One region of the Streptomyces sp. NPDC002698 genome, then DNA from elsewhere that is predicted to be linked to it. Evidence: riboswitches for the same ligand, from Rfam matches in the RefSeq annotation. Region 1 holds a riboswitch; each other region holds the start of a gene.
What was found. Region 1 has a riboswitch for thiamine pyrophosphate ahead of ACFYW9_RS31400 (purine-cytosine permease family protein). Riboswitches for the same ligand answer to the same signal wherever they lie in the genome.

Region 2: it holds a riboswitch for thiamine pyrophosphate, as region 1 does, so the genes downstream of both, thiC (phosphomethylpyrimidine synthase ThiC) here and ACFYW9_RS31400 (purine-cytosine permease family protein) in region 1, are expected to answer to the same signal.
Region 3: it holds a riboswitch for thiamine pyrophosphate, as region 1 does, so the genes downstream of both, ACFYW9_RS12995 (thiamine ABC transporter substrate binding subunit) here and ACFYW9_RS31400 (purine-cytosine permease family protein) in region 1, are expected to answer to the same signal.

What each region holds. Positions count from the first base shown of each region.
Region 1 covers NZ_JBIAQM010000031.1:17,253-21,141, forward strand. Annotated here, with positions in the region: gene thiD (bifunctional hydroxymethylpyrimidine kinase/phosphomethylpyrimidine kinase) at 1-815, opposite strand, end outside; gene ACFYW9_RS31400 (purine-cytosine permease family protein) at 882-2,282, opposite strand; TPP riboswitch at 2,274-2,368, opposite strand; gene ACFYW9_RS31405 (alpha/beta fold hydrolase) at 2,718-3,551, shown strand; gene ACFYW9_RS31410 (phospholipase) at 3,684-3,889, shown strand, end outside.
Region 2 covers NZ_JBIAQM010000036.1:23,323-27,211, forward strand. Annotated here, with positions in the region: gene ACFYW9_RS33600 (SsgA family sporulation/cell division regulator) at 1-392, shown strand, start outside; gene ACFYW9_RS33605 (YibE/F family protein) at 476-1,987, opposite strand; TPP riboswitch at 2,059-2,215, shown strand; gene thiC (phosphomethylpyrimidine synthase ThiC) at 2,208-3,889, shown strand, end outside.
Region 3 covers NZ_JBIAQM010000007.1:103,547-107,435, forward strand. Annotated here, with positions in the region: gene ACFYW9_RS12990 (ABC transporter permease) at 1-1,398, opposite strand, end outside; gene ACFYW9_RS12995 (thiamine ABC transporter substrate binding subunit) at 1,554-2,612, opposite strand; TPP riboswitch at 2,734-2,839, opposite strand; gene rlmN (23S rRNA (adenine(2503)-C(2))-methyltransferase RlmN) at 2,927-3,889, opposite strand, start outside.

The DNA.
Region 1 (3,889 bases):
CCGGGCGTCGGGCGGGGGCGGTCGTCGCGGCGCAGCCGCCACCCGTGGTCCACCGGTCCGATACCGGCACCGAGCGCGAAACCGGCCTCGATCGCGGCCGTCACGTACGCCTTGGCCCGCCGTACCGCCTCCGGCACTTCGAGGCCCTCGGCCAGGCCCACCGCGACGGCCGAGGCGAGCGTGCACCCCGTGCCGTGCGTGTGCCGGTTGTCGTGGCGGGGCGCGCGCAGCCAGTGCTCGGAGGTTCCGTCGGTGAGCAGGTCGACGGCCTGGCCCGGCAGATGTCCCCCCTTCACGAGCACCCAACGGGGACCGAACGCGAGCAGCAGCCCGGCGGCCCGGCGCATGCCCGACTCGTCGTCCACCTTCAACCCGGTGAGCTGGGCGACCTCGTCGAGATTCGGGGTGGCCACGGTCGCCCGCGGCAGCAACCGGGTCCGTACGGCGTCCAGCGCGTCGTCGGCCAGCAGCCGGTCCCCGTGCTTGGAGACGCTCACCGGGTCCACGACGACCGGGACGCCCACGTCGGACAGCAACTCGGCGACCGTGGTGACGAGGCCGGGCGAGGAGAGCATCCCCGTCTTCACGGCCTGGACCCCGATGTCGTCGACCACACTGCGGTACTGGGCGCGTACCGCCTCCTCGGGCAGTTCCCAAGCCCCCTGCACACCCACGGAGTTCTGCGCGGTCACAGCGGTGAGCACGCTCATCCCGTGGGCGCCCAGCGCGAGCATGGTCTTCAAGTCGGCCTGGATTCCCGCGCCTCCGCCGGAATCGGAGCCGGCGATCGTCAGGACGCGGGGCGGGGTGGTCATGGGGTGTTCCTCTCGGGGTACGGCCGCGGGCCCGAAGCCCTGGACCGGCGGAGCGACGGGCAGCCCTCAGACGCGGCGGCGCAGCCGCAGCGGGGCGTAGAGGGCGAGGGCGACCAGGAACGCCACGTAGTACGAGAGATCGGCGCCGTGCAGCGCGTCGGCCACCGGACCGACGTACAGGCTCGTGTCCATGAACGGCACGGCCGCGCCGAAAGCGGCGACGAAGGCCACCAGCGACGGCCATCCAGGGCGCGGACGGGACATCTCGGCGGCGACGTCGACCGGGGCGTCCCCACGCTCCCGCCCCCGGGCGATCCAGTCGACGACGACGATCGCGACGAACCCGGGGATCCAACAGCCCACGAACAACAGCACGTTCTGGAAGCGGGCCGTGGTGTCGGCGGCGTGCATCCACAGCACCAGCGGGAAGCCGAGCGCGGCGGCCAGGGCGGCCGCCAACGGGCGCGGCATCCGCACACCCAGGGTCTGCAGGGCCAGCGAACCGCTGTAGTCGTTCATCGCGTTGCTGCACACCGCCGCGAGCGCCACGGCCAGCAGCCCGAACGCTCCCGCGGCACCGCCGCCCAGCAGCGTGTCCACGCCCGCCGCCGTCTGGTCGGTCAGCACCGACGCGCCCCACAGCCCGAGGACCTGCACGGCGACGAAGGACGCGACGAGCCCGAGCAGGGTGCACCAGAACATCCGAGGGCGGGACGTCGAACGCGGCAGATAGCGGCTGAAGTCACCGGCGTACGGTGCCCAGGACAGCGAGAGGCTCAGCGCGATGGTGCTGGTGAGGACGAACGCGCCGGCGCGGTCGGCGCCCGTCGCGGATCCGGTCGTCGCGGGGTGGACCCCGTCGAGCATCCGCCAGGCGATCACCGCGAAGGCCACGGCGAGCACGAACGTCATGACGATCTGCAGGCGGTGGACGGCCTCGTAGCCGAGGACGCCGAGGGCCCCCTGAGCGGCCATCATGACCAGGACGCCGAGCCAGAACGGCCAGCCGCACAGCCGCGCCAGCGCGTCCCCGCCGAACAGGCCGATCAACGCGTCCCAGGCGATGGAGGACAGCCACTGGAGCATCCCGGGCAGTACCACCGCCCGGCCGAACGCGAGCCGTGCGAGCGGGAGTTGGCCGGTGCCGGTGAGTCCGCCCCAGGTGCTGAGGTAGGCGGTGGGCAGGGCGCCGAGCACGGTCCCGAGGACGACGGCGGCCAGTGCGGTGGTGAAGTCCAGGCCGAGCGCGATCCCGATCGTGCCGGTGAACACACCCGTCATCGTCAGGTTCGGGGCGAACCACACGGTGAACAGGCGCCCGGCACCGCCGTACCGGTTGCTCTCGGGGACCGGCTCGATGCCGCGCCCCTCCACCCGCAGGTCGCCGGGTGCGGCGGGCATCCGTCCGTCGAAGACGGCGGGCCGGCTGTCGGCGGGCAGCCCGCCGGGAACATGCGCCAATGGCATGGAAGACATCCCTCCGCCAGTATGAACTGGTTCAGGTTCGACGGGTGTGATCTCAGCCCTCGGACGGGGCACCCCGTGTCCGGTACGACGGACACACTAACCGCTCCCGAGGACCGAGCGGGAGTGGGTCCCCCGGGCAGAACCCGTGCTCAGCTCCCGTGTACGGGCGGGCGGCGCCACCGCCGGACCCGGCCGGACCGTCCGGGAGTCCTCCGGGGCCCGTGACCCCAGGTCCCCTTCGGAAGCGTCGCTGCGTGGGCTCACTCGCCCGGACCGGTGTCCGCCCGCGCGCGCTCCGGTTCATTCGAACGGCGCGAGCGGGCCCGTTCGCAGCGCGGCGCGTGCCGCGCCTCGGTACTGTCGGAGGTGATCGCCGCTCGCTCTCCGCTCCCGGGTTCCCGGACCCGGTGGCCGGGCGGAAGGAGGCAGGGTGCCGTGACCGTGATCTCCCTGAAGTCCGCGCAGGTGCGGGAAGGTCTCGCTCTCCCGTACGCCGAAGCGGGCTACCCCAGTGGCACGCCGGTCGTCTTCGTGCACGGTCTGGCCGACTCCTGGTGGTCCTTCGAACCCCTCCTGAGGCGCCTTCCCGCGTCCCTGCACGGATACGCGCCCACGCAGCGCGGGCACGGCGATGCCGGTCGGCCCCCGGAGGGCTACACCCCGGACGATTTCGCCGCCGACCTGGTGGACTTCCTCAACGTGGTCGACATCCCCCGGGCCGTCCTGGTCGGGGCGTCCAGCGGCGGCGTACCGGCCCGGATCGTCGCCGGCAGCCATCCCGACCGGATCGCGGGCCTGGTCCTGCTCGGTGTCCCCGGCACCCTCGCTGACAAACCGGCGGTGGCCTCCATGGCCCGCGCCATGGAGGATCTGGCCGATCCCGTGCCCCGCGCGTTCGTCGAGGACTTCCTGGCCGACACGATGACCCGCCCGATCGCCCGGGGGTTCGTCGAGACCATGGTGGAGGAGAACCTCAAGCTCCCCGCCTACGTCTGGAAGGACACGGCCCGCGGTCTCCTCGACGCCGATCTCCGCGCGACCCTCGCCGGCATCCTGGTGCCCACACTCGTCATCTGGGGTGAACAGGACGAGTTCCTGCCCCGAGAGGACCAGCAGACCATCCTGGACGCGGTGCACGGCGCGGAATTCCTCGCCTACCCGGAGACCGGCCACTGCCTCCAGTGGGAACAGCCCGAACGCGTGGTCGCCGACATCGCCGCGTTCGTCACGCGGATCGAGCACCCCGGCACGCGAGCCGGCGGCCGCTGACCTCACCCGGCGGGTGTGCGGAAAGCCATCGGCCCGGGGCCACGCCCAACTGACGCGATCCGTACCGCCGCCGCCCGCCCCTGTGTCGCTGCATGGCATGCTCATGCTCCCCACAGGAAGGGATCACGTGCCATGAGACCGAGCCGACGCTCCCTGCTCGCCGCCACCGCTGTACTGGGCTCCGTTTTCGCCGTCCCCGCGCCCGCCGGCGCCGCCGAAGTCCCCGTCGCGGGCACCTACTTCGTCCAGAGCGCCATCACGGGACTGAACGCGTCCGACAGCGCGGGCGCGGTCGTCCAGCACAACCCCAAGGGAAACGAGGACCGCCAGCAGTGGAC
Region 2 (3,889 bases), on a different contig from region 1:
CCGAGGAGCTGTCCTTCCGCATTCCTGTCGAGCTGCGATACGAGACCTGTGATCCGTACGCCGTGCGGTTGACCTTCCACTTGCCCGGCGACGCGCCCGTGACCTGGGCGTTCGGGCGGGAACTGCTCGTCGACGGGGTGGGCAGGCCCTGTGGTGACGGCGATGTGCACATCGCTCCGTCCGACCCGGAGGCGTTCGGCGAGGTGCTGATCCGGCTTCAGGTCGGCGGCGATCACGCGCTGTTCCGGTCCGGGGCCGCGCCGCTCGTCGCGTTTCTCGACCGGACGGACAGGCTCGTGCCCCTCGGGCAGGAACGCTCCCTCGAGGGTTTCGACACGTCCCTCGACGCGGTGCTCGACCGCATCCTCACGGAGGAGCAGAGCGCGGGCTGAGCGTCGGCGGCCCGCGGAGCGGCGTAACGCTTCCTCACAAGGGGCGCCGGTGCAGGATGGTTTCCGCGCTGCCGCGGGACGGCTCAGTGCTTGCGGCGGCGTCCCTTCCCGTTCCGTGCCGGCGTCCTGTCGGCCGCGGGCTGCGCGGGGACGGGCGTGCCGCCCTCGCGGTCCGCGGCGACCACCAGCGCGGCCAGCGCGGTCGTCACGGGCACCGCGGCGACCAGACCGATCGATCCGACCAGCGTGCGCACGATCTCCTCGGCGACCAGTTCGCTGTTGGCGACGGTGCCCACGCTGCTCTGGGCGATCGAGAAGAGCAGCAGCAGCGGCAGCGCGGCGCCCGCGTAGGCCAGGACGAGCGTGTTGACGACCGACGCGATGTGGTCGCGGCCGATACGGATGCCCGCGCGGTACAGGCCGCGCCAGCCCATCGTCGGGTTCGCCTCGTGCAGTTCCCACACCGCGGACGTCTGCGTCACCGTCACATCGTCCAGGACACCGAGCGAACCGATGATGACGCCGGCCAGCAGCAGGCCGCTCATGTCGATGGACGGGTACAGACCGTGGATCAGGCCGGTGCTGTCGTCGGTGTTGCCGGTCAGTACGGCCCAGTCGATGAAGACCGAGCCGAGGAGTCCGATCAGCACCAGGGAGAGCAGGGTGCCGACCACCGCCACGGACGTCCGGGCCGACAGACCGTGACACATGTAGAGCGCGATCAGCATGATCGCACTGGACCCGACGACGGCCACGAGCAGCGGGTTCGAGCCCTGCAGGATCGCGGGCAGGATGAAGAAGTTCAGGATCACGAAACTGATGGCCAGGGCGACCAGGGCCATGATGCCGCGCATCCGGCCGATCACCACGACGACCACCGCGAAGATCACTGCGAGCAGCGTCAGGGGCAGCTTCCGGTTCGCGTCCGTGACCGAGTACTGGAGGTCCTTGGGGGCGGAGGGTTCGTACGCGACGACGACCTTCTCGCCCTGGTGCAACTGCCGTGACTGATCGGGCTGAACGATCTCGGTGAACGTGCGGCCCTTGTCCTCGCCGGTGTCGATGCGGACGGTCGCCTTCTTGCACTCACCCCCCTTCCCGGACTGAGCGGAGGAACCCCCGGCGGCGGAGGTGCCGCCCGTCGCGGTTCCCGAGGAGGCGTTCACGGACTTGCAGTCCACCTGGCCGATCTTCGTGACCGTCGCCTGCTGGGTCTGCCGGTCGAACCCGACACCGGTGCGCTCGTGGGACGGCGCGCCGCCGGGCCACAGCACCACGAGACCCACCACGACCGCGGCGGCGAAGGGGATCAGTACCGCGGCGATGACCTTGCGCAGCTGCTTGGAGACCGGAGCGGCGGGACCGTGGCTGTGCGAATGCCCGTGACCGGCGCCCGCAGGCTCGTTGTGCCCGCGGCGGGGACCCGGCCCGTGACCGTCGCCCGAACCGTGATGATCACCGCCCGGTCCGTGGCCGTGGCCGTGCTCCTGCTCGTGGCCGTGACCGATAGCGGAGCCATGCCCACGGCCGTCGTCGGAGCCGGAACGGCGCGGTGGCTCGGGCGGGGGGAAGGGGTGCTGTCGGGTCGTCGTCACCGCCCGATCATCGCAAGAACGTCAAGGGCCCTCTGTTCACCGCGCCAAACATGACGCTAGCGTGGGGGCACCTTTGCACACGCGGGAGCTCGGAGCACCGGGCTGAGAGGGCGCTGACCTCCGTCTTCGCGATGTTTCACATGAAACATCGGCGATCGGAAGCCGCTGCGTCGACCGCTGAACCTGTTACCGGGTAATGCCGGCGTAGGGAGTAGGTCTCATGACCGACAAGGATGTACGCACGCCTGCCTCCAGTCGGACGGACGGGGTTTCCCCGCCGTCCCCGAACGGCCAGGACGGGCGGTCCATCGGGTGGCACAAGGCATACGTCGGGGGTACTCGCCCCGATCTGCGGGTGCCGGTTCGCCAGGTGCACCTCACCAACGGACAGTCCGTGACGCTGTACGACACCTCCGGCCCGTACACCGATCCGGCCGTCGACACCGATGTGCGCAGGGGGCTGACGCCGCTGCGTGAGAGCTGGATCATCGCCCGCGGGGACACCGAGGAGTACGCGGGCCGTCCCGTCCGTCCCGAGGACGACGGGATCAAGCACACGTCCCCGCGCGGAGGGCTGCGCAATCTCGACGCGGTCTTCCCCGGCCGGCCGCGTCAGCCGCGCCGGGGGCGGTCCGGGCAGGCGGTGACCCAGCTCGCTTACGCGCGGCGGGGTGAGATCACGCCCGAGATGGAGTTCGTGGCGGTCCGTGAGAACGTCGCCCCCGAGGTCGTACGGGAGGAGATCGCCGCGGGCCGAGCGGTGCTGCCCGTGAACGTCAACCATCCGGAGATCGAGCCGATGATCATCGGTAAGCGGTTCCTGGTGAAGGTCAACGCCAACATCGGTAATTCCGCGGTGACTTCCTCCATCGAGGAGGAGGTCGACAAGATGACCTGGGCGACCCGATGGGGCGCCGACACGGTCATGGACCTGTCCACCGGCCGCAACATCCACACCACGCGTGAATGGGTGCTGCGCAACTCTCCCGTCCCCATCGGCACCGTGCCGCTCTATCAGGCGCTGGAGAAGGTCGACGGCCGTGCCGAGGAACTGACCTGGGAGATCTACAAGGACACCGTCGTCGAGCAGGCCGAGCAGGGCGTGGACTACATGACGGTTCACGCGGGCGTGCGCCTCGCGTACGTGCCGCTCACCGCGAACCGCAAGACCGGCATCGTCTCGCGCGGCGGCTCGATCATGGCCGCCTGGTGCCTCGCGCACCACAAGGAGTCGTTCCTGTACGAGAACTTCGAGGAACTCTGCGAGATCCTCGCCGCGTACGACGTCACCTACTCGCTCGGCGACGGGCTGCGGCCGGGTTCCATCGCGGACGCCAACGACGCGGCGCAATTCGCCGAGTTGAGGACGCTCGGGGAACTCAACAGGGTCGCGAAGCGTTTTCAGGTACAGACGATGATCGAAGGCCCGGGACATGTCCCGATGCACAAGATCAAGGAGAACATCGACCTTCAGCAGGAGATCTGTGATGAAGCTCCGTTCTATACCCTCGGGCCGCTGACGACGGACGTCGCGCCGGCGTACGACCACATCACTTCCGGCATCGGTGCCGCGATGATCGCCTGGTGGGGCACGGCCATGCTCTGCTACGTCACGCCCAAGGAGCACTTGGGCCTGCCCGATCGTGACGACGTCAAGACCGGCGTCATCACCTACAAGATCGCCGCCCACGCAGCCGACCTCGCCAAGGGGCACCCAGGTGCGCAGGAATGGGATGACGCGCTCTCCGACGCCCGCTTCGAGTTCCGGTGGGAGGACCAGTTCAACCTGGCTCTCGACCCGGACACGGCGCGGGAGTTCCACGACCAGACGCTGCCGGCCGAGCCCGCCAAGACGGCCCACTTCTGCTCCATGTGCGGGCCGAAGTTCTGCTCGATGAAGAT
Region 3 (3,889 bases), on a different contig from region 1:
GGAGACGGCGAAGGCGAACCCGGCCGCGACCAGCAGCGCCCGCCGCACCATCGGCAGATCGACCTCGCGCCACACCCGCCACGGCGACGCCCCGAGGACGGCCGCGGCCTCCCGCAGCCGTCCGTCCACCGCGCGCAGCACGGGCAGCATCGTCCGTACGACGAAGGGGACGCCCACCAGCGCCTGCGCCAGCGGCACGAGGATCCAGCTCGCGCGCAGGTCGAGCGGCGGCTCGTCCAGGGCGATCAGGAACCCGAAGCCCACGGTCACCGCGGAGACGCCGAGCGGCAGCATCAGCAGGGCGTCGAAGCCCCGCATCAGCCGGCCCGCGCGCCGGGTGAGGGCGGCGGCGGCCAGACCGCCGATCAGCACGGCGATGGCGGTGGCGGCGAGCGCGTACTCCAGCGAGTTGCCGACCGCCTCGATCGGGGCGACGAGGAAGACGCCTCCGTCGTCGTCGGCCAGGGCCCGGTAGTAGCCGAGCCCCGGGGCGCCGAGGGAGCGCTGGACGAGGACGGCGAGCGGCAGCACGAGCAGGACCGCGATGCTCACCAGCACACCCGCGAGGAGCGCCCACTGTCCGGCACCGCGCGGCCGGCGCGCGGTCGTCGCCGGCGCCACCAGCCGCAGGGCGGTCTCCCGTCGGCGTACGGTCGCCGCGTGCACGGCGAGGATCGCGCCGACGGCCACGAACTGGACGATCGTGAGCACCGCCGCCGTCGTGAGGTCGAAGATCTCGGAGGTCTGCCGGTAGATCTCGACCTCGAGGGTGGAGAAGGTGGGTCCGCCGAGGATCTGCACCACACCGAACGAGGTGAAGGTGAAGAGGAAGACCATGAGGGCGGCGGCGGCCACGGCGGGCCCGAGCGCGGGCAGCGTCACCCTGCGCCAGGCCGCGAGACGCGAGGCCCCGAGCATGCGCGCGGCCTCCTCCTGACGCGGGTCGAGCTGCGACCAGAGCCCGCCGACGGTCCGGACGACGACGGCGTAGTTGAAGAAGACATGCGCCAGCAGGATCGCCCACACCGTGGTGTCCAGGCGTACGCCCCACAGCTCGTCGAGCAGCCCTCCCCGGCCGACCAGCGCGAGGAACGCCGTGCCGACGACCACGGTCGGCAGCACGAAGGGCACCGTCACCACGGCCCGGAGCATCTGTTTGCCCCGGAAGTCGAAGCGCGCGAAGACGTACGCGCCGGGGAGCGCGACCAGCAGCGTGAGCGCCGTCGAGGCGAGCGCCTGCCAGGTGGTGAACCACAGCACGTGCCGGATGTCGGAGCGGGTCGCCACGTCCCAGATCCGGCCGAGCTCCCAGCCGCCGTCCCCGTGGAGCCCGCGCGAGACGATCGCGGCGACCGGCCAGGCGAAGAACACCGCGAAGAACGCGACGGGCAGGACCATCAGCCCGAACCGCGCCGCGCTCCCCCGACGCGCGCCGCGCGAGGCCGCGGATTCGGCTGCGGGGCCGGCGTCGCCGCCCCGGCCGGTCCCGCCGGTCCCACCGGCCGGTTCGGGCTTGCCTGCCGGGCCGGTCTCGCCGGCCTCGTCCGCTTCCGTTACTTCAGTACGAGTGAGGTCCACGACTTGACCCACTGGTCGCGGTCGGCGGCGATCTTCGCGGGCGCCAGGATCTCGGGATCCTTGGCCTGCGGACCGAACCGGGTGAACTCCGCGGGCACCCGCGCGCCCTCACGGACCGGGTAGACGAACATGTTGAGCGGCATGTCCTCCTGGAACTCCTTGGTGAGCAGGAAGTCCAGGAACGCCTTGCCGCCCTCGGCGTTCTCGGCGTTGCTGAGCAGACCCGCGTACTCCACCTGCCGGAAGCAGGTGCCGTCCGCGACGCCGGTCGGGGCCGTGGCGGGCTTCGGGTCGGCGTAGATGACCTCGGCGGGCGGCGAGGAGGCGTACGAGACGACGAGCGGCCGGTCGGCCTTGGCCTTCTTGCCTCCGGCGGACCCCGAGAACTCCTCGTTGTACGCCTGCTCCCAGCCGTCCACGACCTTCACGCCGTTGGCCTTGAGCTTCGTCCAGTAGTCCTCCCAGCCCTTGTCGCCGTAGTGCGCGGCGGACCCGAGCAGGAAACCGAGGCCGGGCGAGGAGGTGGCGGCGTTCTCGGTGACGAGGAGGTTCTTGTACGCGGGCTTGACCAGGTCGTCGAAGGACCGCGGCGGCGCCAGCTCGTGCTCGCTGAACCAGGCCTTGTCGTAGTTGACGCAGATGTCGCCGGTGTCGATGGGCGTGACCCGGTGCTTGTCCTGGTCGGTCCGGTACTCCGGCAGGACCTGGTCCGCGCCCTTGGCCTCGTACGGCTGGAACAGCCCGTTGTCGAGCGCGCGGGAGAGCAGGGTGTTGTCGACGCCGAAGAAGACGTCGCCCTGGGGGTTGTCCTTGGTCAGGACGGCCTTGTTCACGGCCTGCCCGGCGTCGCCGTCCTTGAGGACGCGGACCTTGTAGCCGGACTGCTTCTCGAAGTCCGCCAGCACGCTCTTCGACACGAGCCACGAGTCGTGGCTGACGAGCGTGACCGTCTTCGGATCGCCCGAGCCGGAGCCGCCGGACGAGCCGCACGCGGACAGCACGGGCAGCGCGACGAGACCGAGCCCGGCGGCCATGACGGCGAACCGTCTGCCGCTGCTGACGGTGGTGGTGATGCTCACTGATTCCTCCTGGGTGACCAGGAAGAGACGCGGCCCTGCCCGGGACCTCTGACGGTTCCCGGGCAGGGCGCAACAGCTTGAGTAACGACCGAACTTCCTACCCAGAATGACCTGGGCAAGGTTCAGAGGGTCTGCGGTCTGTCCCGCACTCTCAGCGCTGTGGCGCTCCCCTGTCGGAATATGAAGATGTCGGACGGTGAAGATGCCGGACGACGGGATGGTCCGACCATGGTGATGCCGGACGACCGTACGGGCCGACTCGGTTCAGACTACCGCTCGGTCGCGGCGAGCTGGCCACACGCTCCGTCGATCTCCTGCCCCCGGGTGTCCCGGACGGTGACCGTGACGCCATGGGCCGCGATCGCCTCGACGAACGCCTTCTCGTCCTCGGGCCGCGACGCGGTCCACTTCGAGCCCGGGGTCGGGTTCAGCGGGATGAGGTTGACGTGTACGGGCTTGCCCTTGAGCATCCGCCCGAGCCGGTCCCCACGCCACGCCTGGTCGTTGATGTCGCGGATCAGCGCGTACTCGATGGACAGGCGCCGTCCGGACCGGTCCGCGTATCCCCAGCCGGCGTCCAGCACCTCGCGCACCTGCCACCGCGTGTTCACGGGGACGAGGGTGTCGCGCAGCTCGTCGTCCGGGGCGTGCAGGGAGATCGCGAGCCGGCACTTGAAGCCCTCGTCCGCGAACCGGTTGATGGCGGGGACGAGCCCGACCGTCGACACCGTGATACCGCGCTGCGAGAGCCCGAGGCCGTCCGGCTCGGGGTCGGTCAGGGCCCGGATCGCTCCGACCACCCGCTTGTAGTTGGCGAGCGGCTCGCCCATCCCCATGAAGACGATGTTGCTCAGCCGCGCCGGACCCCCGGGGATCTCGCCGTCACGCAGCGCGCGCATACCGTCGACGATCTGGTGCACGATCTCGCCGGTGGACAGGTTCCGGTCGAGGCCGGCCTGCCCGGTGGCGCAGAACGGGCAGTTCATCCCGCAGCCCGCCTGCGAGCTGATGCACATGGTCACCCGGTCCGGGTAGCGCATCAGCACGGACTCGACGAGCGTGCCGTCGAAGAGCCGCCACAGCGTCTTGCGGGTGGTGTCCTGGTCGGTCGACAGGTGCCGCACGACCGTCATCAGCTCGGGAAGCAGCGCTTCCTGGAGCTTGCCGCGCGAGGCGGCCGGGATGTCCGTCCACTCGGCGGGGTCGTGCGCGTACCGGGCGAAGTAGTGCTG